Linked DNA regions of Acuticoccus sp. I52.16.1. The protein of the gene in region 1 interacts with the protein of each later gene in a pairwise test. Links are inferred from orthologs where the notes say so. Each region holds a gene or a part of one and is shown on either strand. Other genes may lie near its edges.

What was found.
Region 2: the proteins of MRB58_RS11725 (region 1) and MRB58_RS10170 interact in binary tests that used the Escherichia coli proteins (3 or more experiments, as listed by UniProt). The link is inferred for Acuticoccus sp. I52.16.1 from one-to-one orthologs.
Region 3: the proteins of MRB58_RS11725 (region 1) and MRB58_RS03120 interact in binary tests that used the Escherichia coli proteins (3 or more experiments, as listed by UniProt). The link is inferred for Acuticoccus sp. I52.16.1 from one-to-one orthologs.

Annotation. Positions count from the first base shown.
Region 1 is NZ_CP094828.1:2,582,264-2,585,297, reverse strand. Bases 83-2,965 are described here. They hold MRB58_RS11725 (P-II family nitrogen regulator), read right to left. Parts: upstream 1,752-2,965; coding sequence 1,413-1,751; downstream 83-1,412. Other genes in these bases: MRB58_RS11715 (methyltransferase), read left to right, coding at 2,465-2,965; MRB58_RS11720 (EVE domain-containing protein), read left to right, coding at 1,942-2,355; MRB58_RS11730 (ammonium transporter), read right to left, coding at 83-1,370. In the rest of the region: more of MRB58_RS11730, read right to left, coding at 1-82; more of MRB58_RS11715, read left to right, coding at 2,966-3,034. UniProt on the Escherichia coli protein: Involved in the regulation of nitrogen metabolism. Regulates the activity of its targets by protein-protein interaction in response to the nitrogen status of the cell.
Region 2 is NZ_CP094828.1:2,249,766-2,253,270, forward strand. Bases 149-3,502 are described here. They hold MRB58_RS10170 ([protein-PII] uridylyltransferase), read right to left. Parts: upstream 3,103-3,502; coding sequence 349-3,102; downstream 149-348. Other genes in these bases: murJ (murein biosynthesis integral membrane protein MurJ), read right to left, coding at 149-334; hemW (radical SAM family heme chaperone HemW), read right to left, coding at 3,099-3,502. In the rest of the region: more of murJ, read right to left, coding at 1-148; more of hemW, read right to left, coding at 3,503-3,505.
Region 3 is NZ_CP094828.1:691,838-694,987, forward strand. The notes cover bases 87-3,085. They hold MRB58_RS03120 (nitrogen regulation protein NR(II)), read right to left. Parts: upstream 2,137-3,085; coding sequence 1,036-2,136; downstream 87-1,035. Other genes in these bases: ntrC (nitrogen regulation protein NR(I)), read right to left, coding at 87-1,039; dusB (tRNA dihydrouridine synthase DusB), read right to left, coding at 2,133-3,085. Also shown: more of ntrC, read right to left, coding at 1-86; more of dusB, read right to left, coding at 3,086-3,131.

The DNA.
Region 1 (3,034 bases):
GTGCCCCAGATACCGGCGACCAGGTGGACCGGGATGGCGCCGACCACGTCGTCGATGCGCATCTTGTCGAGCAGCGGCACGAAGATCACCACGATCAGGCCACCGATACCGCCGATGAGGGCGGCCGAGGCCATCGACGGAGCGAGCGGCTCCGCGGTGATCGAGACCAGACCGGCGAGAGCGCCGTTCATGGCCATCGTGACGTCCACCTTGCGGTAGAAGATCTGCGTCAGGAAGATCGTCACGATCACGCCTGCGGCGGCCGCCGTGTTGGTGTTCACGAAGATCTTGGCCACGGAGGAGGCGTCGACCTGCGTGCCCAGCGCGAGCTGCGAGCCGCCGTTGAAGCCGAACCAGCCCAGCCACAGGATGAAGGTACCCAGTGTGGCGAGCGGGATCGACGAGCCCGGCATCGGGTGGATCACGCCGTTGGCGCCGAACTTACCGGCACGCGCACCGACGACGAGAGCGCCGGCGAGAGCGGCCCAGCCGCCGACCGAGTGCACCAGCGTGGAGCCGGCGAAGTCGGAGAAGCCCATCTGGTCGAGCCAGCCCGTGCCCCACTCCCAGGACCCGGTGATCGGGTAGAGGATGCCGGTCAGGAAGACGCAGAAGATCAGGAACGGCCAGAGACGCATGCGCTCGGCGACGGTGCCCGACACGATCGAGCAGGTCGTGGCGCAGAACACCATCTGGAAGAACCAGTCGGAATAGGCGGAGTAGTCACCCGTGTCGGCATCCGGCGCCGGGAACGTCTTCACGGAGAACGTGCCCATGTAGTTGGCGAGCGCCTGGATGTTGTTGGCGGTGTCGACCCCCTCGTACATGAGGTTGTAGCCGATGAGCCAGAACATGATGCCGGCGATGGCGTAGAGCGCGAGGTTCTTCAGGCACTGCATCGCCGCGTTCTTGGAACGGACGAGGCCGGCCTCGAGCATGGCGAAGCCCGCGGCCATGAACATGACCAGGAAACCGGCCATGAGGAACAGGAGGGTGTTGAAGATATAGGGCACGTCGGACGACTCGGCCGGCGCGGCGGCAGCCGGAGCGGCGTCCTGGCTGGCGGCGGTCGGCTCTTTCGGGCTGCCCTCCTCACCGTCCGTCGGGATGGCCTGGGCCACCGCGTCGACGGCCTTCTCGGCCTCGTCGGCAACGGTCTCGGCGGCCTGACCGACCGCCTCGCCGACCGATTCGGTCGTCGATTCGGTGGTGGTTTCGGCCGGCGTCGTGGTCGTGGTCGTGCTGTCGGCTTGCGCCAGCAGAATCGGCGCAGGCTCCGCGAGGGGCTGCATCGTCGTGTCGGCCTTCGCCCACACGGTCGTCGCCGAGAGCGCGAGCGCGAGGCCCGCTCCGGCGATCTTCAGGAGCATTGAATTCTTCATGTGGCTGTGCTGTCCGCGATGAATGGGTTCTTAGAGGGCTTCGGAGTCCACTTCGCCCGTGCGCACGCGAACCGCGTTGTCGAGCGTGTAGACGAAGATCTTGCCGTCGCCGATCTGGCCGGTCTTGGCGCTTGTCTGGATGGCTTCGATGACGCGCGGCGTCATCTCCTCCGGGACGGCGACTTCGATCTTGAGCTTCGGCAGGAAGCTCACGGCATACTCGGTACCACGGTAGACTTCGGTATGACCCTTCTGCCTCCCGTAGCCCTTCACTTCAGTCACCGTCAGCCCGGCGACGCCGATGGATGACAGTGCATCACGCACCTCATCCAACTTGAACGGCTTGATGATCGCCATCACAATTTTCATTGGCATTCCCTATATCTCCCCCGTGAGCTGATGGGTGCCCAACGGCGGTCAACACCGGTGCCCTTCAAAAGCCGTGCCAACCGCTAGGCCCCCTTCTGCCCGCATGGTGTACAACGGGCGTGCCTAAAGAAAAAGCAGTTGCATTGTATAGTGGCCGCCTTATCCGCAGGGCCGAAACGAGAGGACCGTGATGCGCTATTGGCTGTTCAAGTCCGAGCCGGGGACATGGAGTTGGGACGACCAGGTCGCCGCGGGGCAGACCGGCACGGAGTGGGACGGCGTGCGCAACTACATGGCGCGCAACCAGATGCGTGAGATGAAGAAGGGCGACAAAGGCTTCTTCTACCACTCGGTGAACGCCAAGGAGATCGTCGGCACGGTCAAGGTGGTGAAGACCGCCCACCCCGATTCGACCGACGCGAGCGGTACCTGGGAATGCGTCGACATCGCCGCCGACAACCCGCTCCAACGGCCGGTAACGCTGGCCGAAGTGAAAGAGGAGCCGGCGCTGGCGGAGATGGCGCTGATCAAGAACTCCCGCCTCTCGGTGCAGCCCGTCACCGAGGAAGAGTGGGCGGCGATCCTGGAGATGGCCGGGCGCTGACCGGCGCCGCTCTCCCCCCGATCCCGGACGACGAGACGGCGGCGCTCGCGCGGGCGCCGCCCGGCGGAGGTTCGCAATGGACGCGCGCGCTGCGGAGTGTCGAACATCGATGGATCGGATTGCTTTCATTCGCGCCAACACGGCGGTGAGTGCGGCCACGCACGTGCCCGAGGTGCGCCTGCACCTCGCCGACGAGGCGCTGCCGTTGTGGCACAAGACCGAGGAGAAGCTCGGCGAGGAGGGCTTGCCGCCGCCCTTCTGGGCCTTCGCCTGGGCCGGCGGGCAGGCGCTGGCGCGCTACCTGATCGACAATCCGGCCCTGGTCGCCGGCCGGCGCGTGCTCGACATCGGCGCGGGCGGGGGGTTGGTGGCGATCGCCGCGGCGCGATCCGGAGCGCACAGCGTCCGCGCCAACGAGATCGACGCCTTCGCGCTGGACGCGATCGGCCTCAACGCGGCGCTGAACGAGGTTGCGGTCGAGATCGTCGCGGGTGACCTCCTGGGCGGCACGGCCGAGGCCGACGTGGTCCTGGCGGGCGACATCTTCTACGAGCGCCCGCTCGCCGAACGCGCCCTCGCCTTCCTGCACCGCGCCAAGGCGGACGGCGCGGACGTCCTCATCGGCGATCCGAAGCGGACCTACCTGCCGGTCGACGCGTTGCGGATCGCGGCGACCTAC
Region 2 (3,505 bases), 330 kb from region 1 along the record:
TCCACACCAGCAACGGCGTCGCGATCTCGGCCAGCGCCGTGAAGGCGAGCAGGAAGAGGAGCAGCCACGACAGCACCGAGGATGCGAACCGGTCGCCCCCCTCCGGCCCATCCTCGGCCCGCGCCCGCGACAGGATCGGCACGAAGGCCGAGTTGAACGCCCCTTCCGCGAACAGCCGGCGGAAGAGGTTGGGCAGCTTGAAGGCGACGAAGAATGCGTCGGCGATAGGACCGGCGCCGAGGGCCGCGGCGATGAGGATGTCGCGGCCGAACCCCAGAATGCGCGACGCGGCGGTGTAGCCGCCCACGGTCGCGAAATTTCTGAGGAGGCTCATGGGGGGATCCTCTCCTAAGCCGCCGTCAGCGCCGAAGCGGAGGGCGAGTTGTCGTAGGCCTGGCGAAGCTGCTCGACGATCTGGGCGCGCAGCTCCGGATTGGTGATCTGACCGCCCTCGGGACCGGTCACGTAGAAGACGTCGACCACCCGCTCGCCGAACGTCGCGAGCTGGGCCGAGCGCACGTTGAGGTCGAGCGCGAGGAGAGCGTCGGCGAGATCGCGGAAGAGGGCCGGCCGGTCGAGGCCGGAGACCTCGATCGCGGTGTAGCCCTTGGACCAGTCGTTGGCGACGATCACGTCGGTCGGGTGGTTGAACGCCTTCTGCCGCACCGGGCGCAACTGCCGTTCGGGCGGACGCGGCACAGGGGCCCGGCCGGACAGGGCGTCCCGCACCATCTGACCGATCCGCTGCACCCGCGCTTCCTCGTCCATCAGGTCGTCCGACAGGGGCCGGATGTGGAACACGTCCAGCGCCATCGCGTCGTTGGTCGTGAATATTTCCGCCGACCTGACGGAAGCCTGAACGGCCGCGCACGCCGCCGCGACGACGGTGAGAAGCTTGTCCTCGTCCGGGGCGATGAGGGTCACCTCGGTGGTCGTCGTGTCGATCACCCGGCAGCCGATGCAGACATCGCCCTTGGTGCCCTTGGCCCACAGGCTCGCGTGGTAGAGCGCATCGTCGGCGCCGACGCGGATCCAGTAGGGACCGGCGTGCATCTTCAGCCACTCGTCGCGCTGCGCCGGGGTGAGGACCCCGGTCGCGCGCTGGGCGAAGGCGTCCTTGGAGGCGGCGATGCGGGCCTGGCGCGGGCGCCGCGTGTGGCGCGCGGCGATGACCGCCTCGGTCTCGTCGAACAGGGTGTGCAGGAGGGTCGACTTCCAGCCGTTCCACACGTTGGGACCCACGGCCGCGATGTCCGCCTCGGTGAGGATTTCCAGCAGCTTGAGCCGTTCGAAGCTCTGCACCTTGACGGCGAAATCCTCGATCGTCTTCGGATCCGACAGGTCGCGCGACTGCCCGGTGATCGACATCGTGAGATGCTCTTCGATGAGCCACGCGACGAGGTCGGTCTCGGCCGGCGTCAGCCCCAGCCGCGGGCACAGCCGCCGAGCGATGCGCCCGCCTTCGATGGAGTGGTCCTTCGGCCGGCCCTTGGCGATGTCGTGCAGGAAGACCGCGACGTAGAGCGCACGGCGGTTGTGCACGGTGGAGATGAGGTGCGAGGCGAGCGGGTGGTCCTGCTCGACGCGGCCGCGCTCGATCCGTGACAGCAGCCCGACCGACCGGATGAGGTGCTCGTCCACCGTGTACGAATGGTACATGTTGAACTGCATCATCGCGACGATCTTGCCGAAGTCGGGGACGAAGGCGCCCAGCACGCCCGTCTCGTTCATCAGCCGGAGCAGCGTCTCGGGGTCGTGCGCGTCGCACAGGAGGTGCACGAAGATGCGGTTGGCGTCCTCGTCGGTGCGCACGTCCGCGTTGATGAGCTTCAGCGAGCGGCGCATCTGGAAGAGGAGGTTGGGGTGGAGGCGCAGGTTGTTGGCGTCGGCCACCGCGAACACCCGCAGCATGTTCACCGGATCCTCGGCGAAGGCGTTGGGGTTGGCGAGGATCACCCGGTCATGCTCGGCGGCGAAGTTCTCGTCCAGGACACGTGTCGTCGTGCCGGTGAGGGTGCGCATCATCCGCGACAGGCCGATCGGCTGCACGGCGTGCTGCGCTTCGAGCCCGGCGCAGAGGATGCGCGTCAGGTCGCCGACGTCCTTGGCGACCAGGAAGTAGTGCTTCATGAACCGCTCGACGTCCGACAGGCCCGGCCGCGGCGAGTAGCCGAGGCGCTGGGCGATCTCGCGTTGCAGGTCGAACGTCAGTCGCTCCTCGGCGCGGCCGGTGAGGAGGTGCAGGTGGCACCGCACCGACCACAGGAAGTCGTCGCACTTGCGGAACAGGCGGTAGTCCTTGGCCGAGAACACGCCCTTGCCGACCAGCTCCGCCTCCGAGCGCACGCGGTAGAAGTACTTGGCGATCCAGAACAGGGTTTGCAGGTCCCTGAGGCCGCCCTTGCCTTCCTTGACGTTGGGCTCGACGAGATAGCGCGTCTGGCCCTGGCGGCGGTGGCGCTCGTCCCGCTCGTCGAGCTTGGCGGCGATGAACTTCTTGCCGGTGCCGCGCACGACCGCCTGGTCGAAGCGCTGGTAGAGCTGCTCGGCGAGCTGCTCGTCGCCGATGATGAGGCGGCACTCCAGCAGTGCGGTGCGGATCGTGACGTCGGTCCGGGCGAGCTTGACGCACTCGTCGATCGAGCGGGCGGCGTGGCCGACCTTCAGGCCCAGATCCCACATCATGTAGAGGATCGTCTCGACCATGGACTCGGTCCACGGCGTCGGCCGGTAGGGATAGAGGAAGAGGAGGTCGATGTCCGAGCCCGGCGCCAGCAGGCCGCGGCCGTAGCCGCCGGTGGCGATGACGGCGAGCTTTTCCGCGACCGAGGGGTTGGCGGTCGGATAGAGGTGCTCGGCGGCGAAGATGTAGAACGCCTGGATGATCGCGTCCTGCCCGCCGGCCAGCACCTTGGCCGCTTTGGTGCCGGACTTGGTGGTCTCCAGCGCGTCGGAGCAGGCCTTCAGCGCGGTGGCGCGCGCCTCCTTCAGGCGGGCGAGCAGCGCCGGACGCGCCTTGGTGTAGCTCTCGTCGTGGGCGAGGAAGAGGGCTTCCAGCTCGGCGGCGAGGGCCTCCGGCGTCGGAGTGGCGGCGGCGATCATGCGGCGAGCTCCCGCACCACGGCGTTGGTGAGGAGCCGCGCGGTGTCCGGCACGCGGATGCGGCGCCCGTCGCGGGCGAGGAAGCCGCTGGCGGCGAGCGTGGCGACGCGGTCCTCGTCCAGCGGGGCGCCGGCGCGGCGGGCGTAGGCGTCGAGGTCGAGCCCCTCGGAGAGCCGCAGCGCCATCAGGAGGTATTCGTCGCCCTGCGCGGCGGCGTCCAGCGGCTCGCGAGCCTCCAGCCCGTGCCCGTCCGCCTCGACGGCGGCGAGCCACGTCTCGGGCAGCTTGTGGGTGGAGGTCGCGGTGCGCACGCCCGCCGCGTCGATCCGGCCGTGCGCGCCCGGGCCGATGCCGACGTACGTGCCGCCCCGCCAGTAGACGAGGTTGTGCTTCGCCTCGCCGC
Region 3 (3,150 bases), 1.9 Mb from region 1 along the record:
GCGCGGCGATCGCGTCATTGTCGAGGCGCTTGGCCGGCAGCCCTTCAGATTCGCACTGATGGAAGAAGTGGCGCGCGAGGTCGGCGATATCCTCCTTGCGCTCGCGCAGCGGCGGCAGGCGCAGCGGCACCACGTTGAGGCGGAAATAAAGGTCCTCGCGGAAGAGGCCCTGACCGATCCACTGCCGCAGGTCGCGGTTGGTCGCGGCGACGATGCGCACGTTGGTGCGGATCGGCGCGCGGCCGCCCACGGTGGTATATTCGCCCTCCTGCAAGACGCGCAGGAGCCGCGTCTGCGCCTCCATCGGCATGTCGCCGATCTCGTCCAGGAAGAGCGTCCCGCCCTCGGCCTGCTCGAACCGGCCGGCGTGGCGCGAGGTGGCGCCGGTGAAGGCGCCCTTCTCGTAGCCGAACAGCTCCGCCTCGATCAGCTCCTTGGGGATCGCGGCCATGTTGATCGCCACGAACGGCCCCTTGCGGCGCTTGCCGTAGTCGTGCAGCGCGCGGGCGACCAGCTCCTTGCCGGTGCCCGACTCGCCATGGATCAGCACCGTGAGGTCCGTCTGCATCAGCCGCGCCAGCACGCGGTAGATGTCCTGCATGGCGGCCGAGCGGCCCACCAGCGGCATCGGCTCGCCGTCCGCGCTCGGATGGATGCGCTCCGGCGCCTTGCCCCGCGGCTCGCTGAGCGCGCGGCCGACGACGTTGATCAGCTCCTTCAGATCGAAGGGCTTGGGCAGGTATTCGTAGGCGCCCCGCTCGGAGGCGCGGATCGCGGTCATGAACGTGTTCTGCGCCGAGATCACCACCACCGGCAGGTCCGGCCGGCGCTTCTTCACCCGCGGCAACAGCTCGAAGGCGTTCTCGTCGGGCATGATGACGTCGGTGATGACGAGATCGCCCTCGCCCTGGTCGATCCAGTTCCACAAGGTCGCGGCGTTGGATGTGCAGCGGACGTCGAAGCCGGCGCGGGACAGCGCCTGATTGAGAACCGTGCGGATCGCGCCATCGTCGTCTGCGACCAGGATCGTGCCACTCATTGGCTCACTCTCTCACTTCCTTCGTAGGCGGGCATCAGGACGCGGACCGTGGTGCCGGCATTCGAATCGATCTCGATGACGCCGCCGTGATCGCCGACGATCTTCGCCACCAGGGCGAGGCCGAGGCCCGTCCCGTTGGTCTTCGTCGTCACGAACGGTTCGAATAGATGCGGAACGAGGTCCTCCGGGACGCCCGGCCCGTTGTCTTTCACGCAGAATTCCAGCGGCAGTGACACCTTGTGCGGCGAGCCGGGAGCGGCGACGCGCATGCCCGGCTTGAACGCCGTCGTCAGCGTGATGACGCCGCCCTCCTGGTCCGCCAGCGCCTCCGAGGCATTCTTGACGAGGTTGAGGAACACCTGGATCAGCTGATCATGGTTGGCGTGGACCGGGGGCAGCGAGGGGTCGTACGCCTTGCGGATCTCGAGGTGCCGCGCGAAGCCGGACGTCGCCAGCCGCTCGACGTGGTCGAGCACGGTGTGAATGTTGACGGGGGCACGCTGCACCGGCCGCGCGTCGCCGAAGACCTCCATCCGGTCGACCAGCTTCACCACCCGGTCGGTCTCGGACATGATCAGGCGGGCGAGCGCGCGGTCGTCCTCGCCCAGCGTCGGCTCGATGAGCTGCGCCGCGCCGCGGATGCCCGACAGCGGGTTGCGGATCTCGTGCGCCAGCATCGCCGCGAGGCCCGTCACCGAGCGCGCCGCGGCACGGGAGGTCAGCGTGCGGTCGATCTTGTCGGCCATCGACGGGCGGTCGAGGGTGAGCACCACCATCTGCGGATCTTCCGGCAGCGGCATGGCGTGGATATCGAGGACCTGCCCCTGGCCGAGGCGCGGCGAGGAGAGGTCGACACGATACTCCACCAGCCCCGCGCCCGCCTGCCGCACCTTCGCCGGCAGCGACAGCAGCGGGCTGCCGAACGGCACGAAGCGGTCCAGCGGCTTCTTCTGCAGGTGCGCCAGCGAGGCGCCGAAGAAGGCCTCCGCGGCGTCGTTGGCGGAGATGATCTCGTCGTCCGGCCCCAACACGACGATGGCGTGCGGCAGCGCGTTGAGGATGGCCGCCGGCGTGACGCGGCGTGCGGCGGCGGTCATGCCGCGACCTGGAGCGTCGGCGCGTCGGCGGCGGCGAACAGGTGGTCGAGCGCTTTGAGGGCCATGGCCGGATCCTCCGCGGTGAGCGCGGCTTTGCGTGAGGCGGGCGGGGCAGCGACGTGCTCGGCGTAGGCCGCGGTGTGCTTGCGCATCAGCCGGAGACCGAGGACCGGGCCGGCGTGGGCGAGGAGCAGCTCGGCGTGCTCGCGCGCCAGGGCGCCGATCGCGGCCGGTGTGCGCGGAACCGCGGGCCGGGGCCGGCCGGCGAGGTCGGCGGCGACGACGCCGGGGAGCCACGGCGCGCCCAGCGCCGCGCGGCCGATCATCACCGCGTCCGCCCCGCTCAGGGCCAGCGCGGCGCGGGCGGTCTCGGTGTCGCGAATGTCGCCGTTGGCGACCAGCGGGACGGAAACGGCCGCGCGCGTGGCGGCGATCGCGCGCCAGTCGGCCGCGCCGGTATAGCGCTGACAGCGGGTGCGGCCGTGGACGGTGATCGCCTCGGCCCCGGCGTCGACCGCGCGGCGGGCGAGCTCGGGCGCGGTCAGCGTCGCACGGTCGTAGCCGAGCCGCATCTTGACCGTCACGGGGACACGCACCGCCCGCACCGTCGCCGCGACGAGGCTCGCCGCGTGCACCGGGTCGCGCATCAGCGCCGAGCCGGCCCACCCGCCGACGACACGCTTGGCCGGGCAGCCCATGTTGATGTCGATGATGTGGGCGCCGGCGCCTTCGGCGATCTTCGCCGCCTCGGCGAGGTCCTCCGGCCGGCAGCCGGCGAGTTGGACGCAGTGGATCGCCAGCCCGTCGCCCTCCAGCTTGAGGCGCGCCTCGGCCTCGCGTGCCACGAGACGGTCACTCGCCACCATCTCGCTGATGACGAGGCCGGCGCCGAAGCGGGCGGCGAGCTGGCGGAACGGCCAGTCGCTGACGCCCGACATCGGCGCCAGAATCGCGCGACCCGAAAGGGGGACGTTGCCGACGGCACATTCATTCATGTTCGGTTGGGCACCTCTG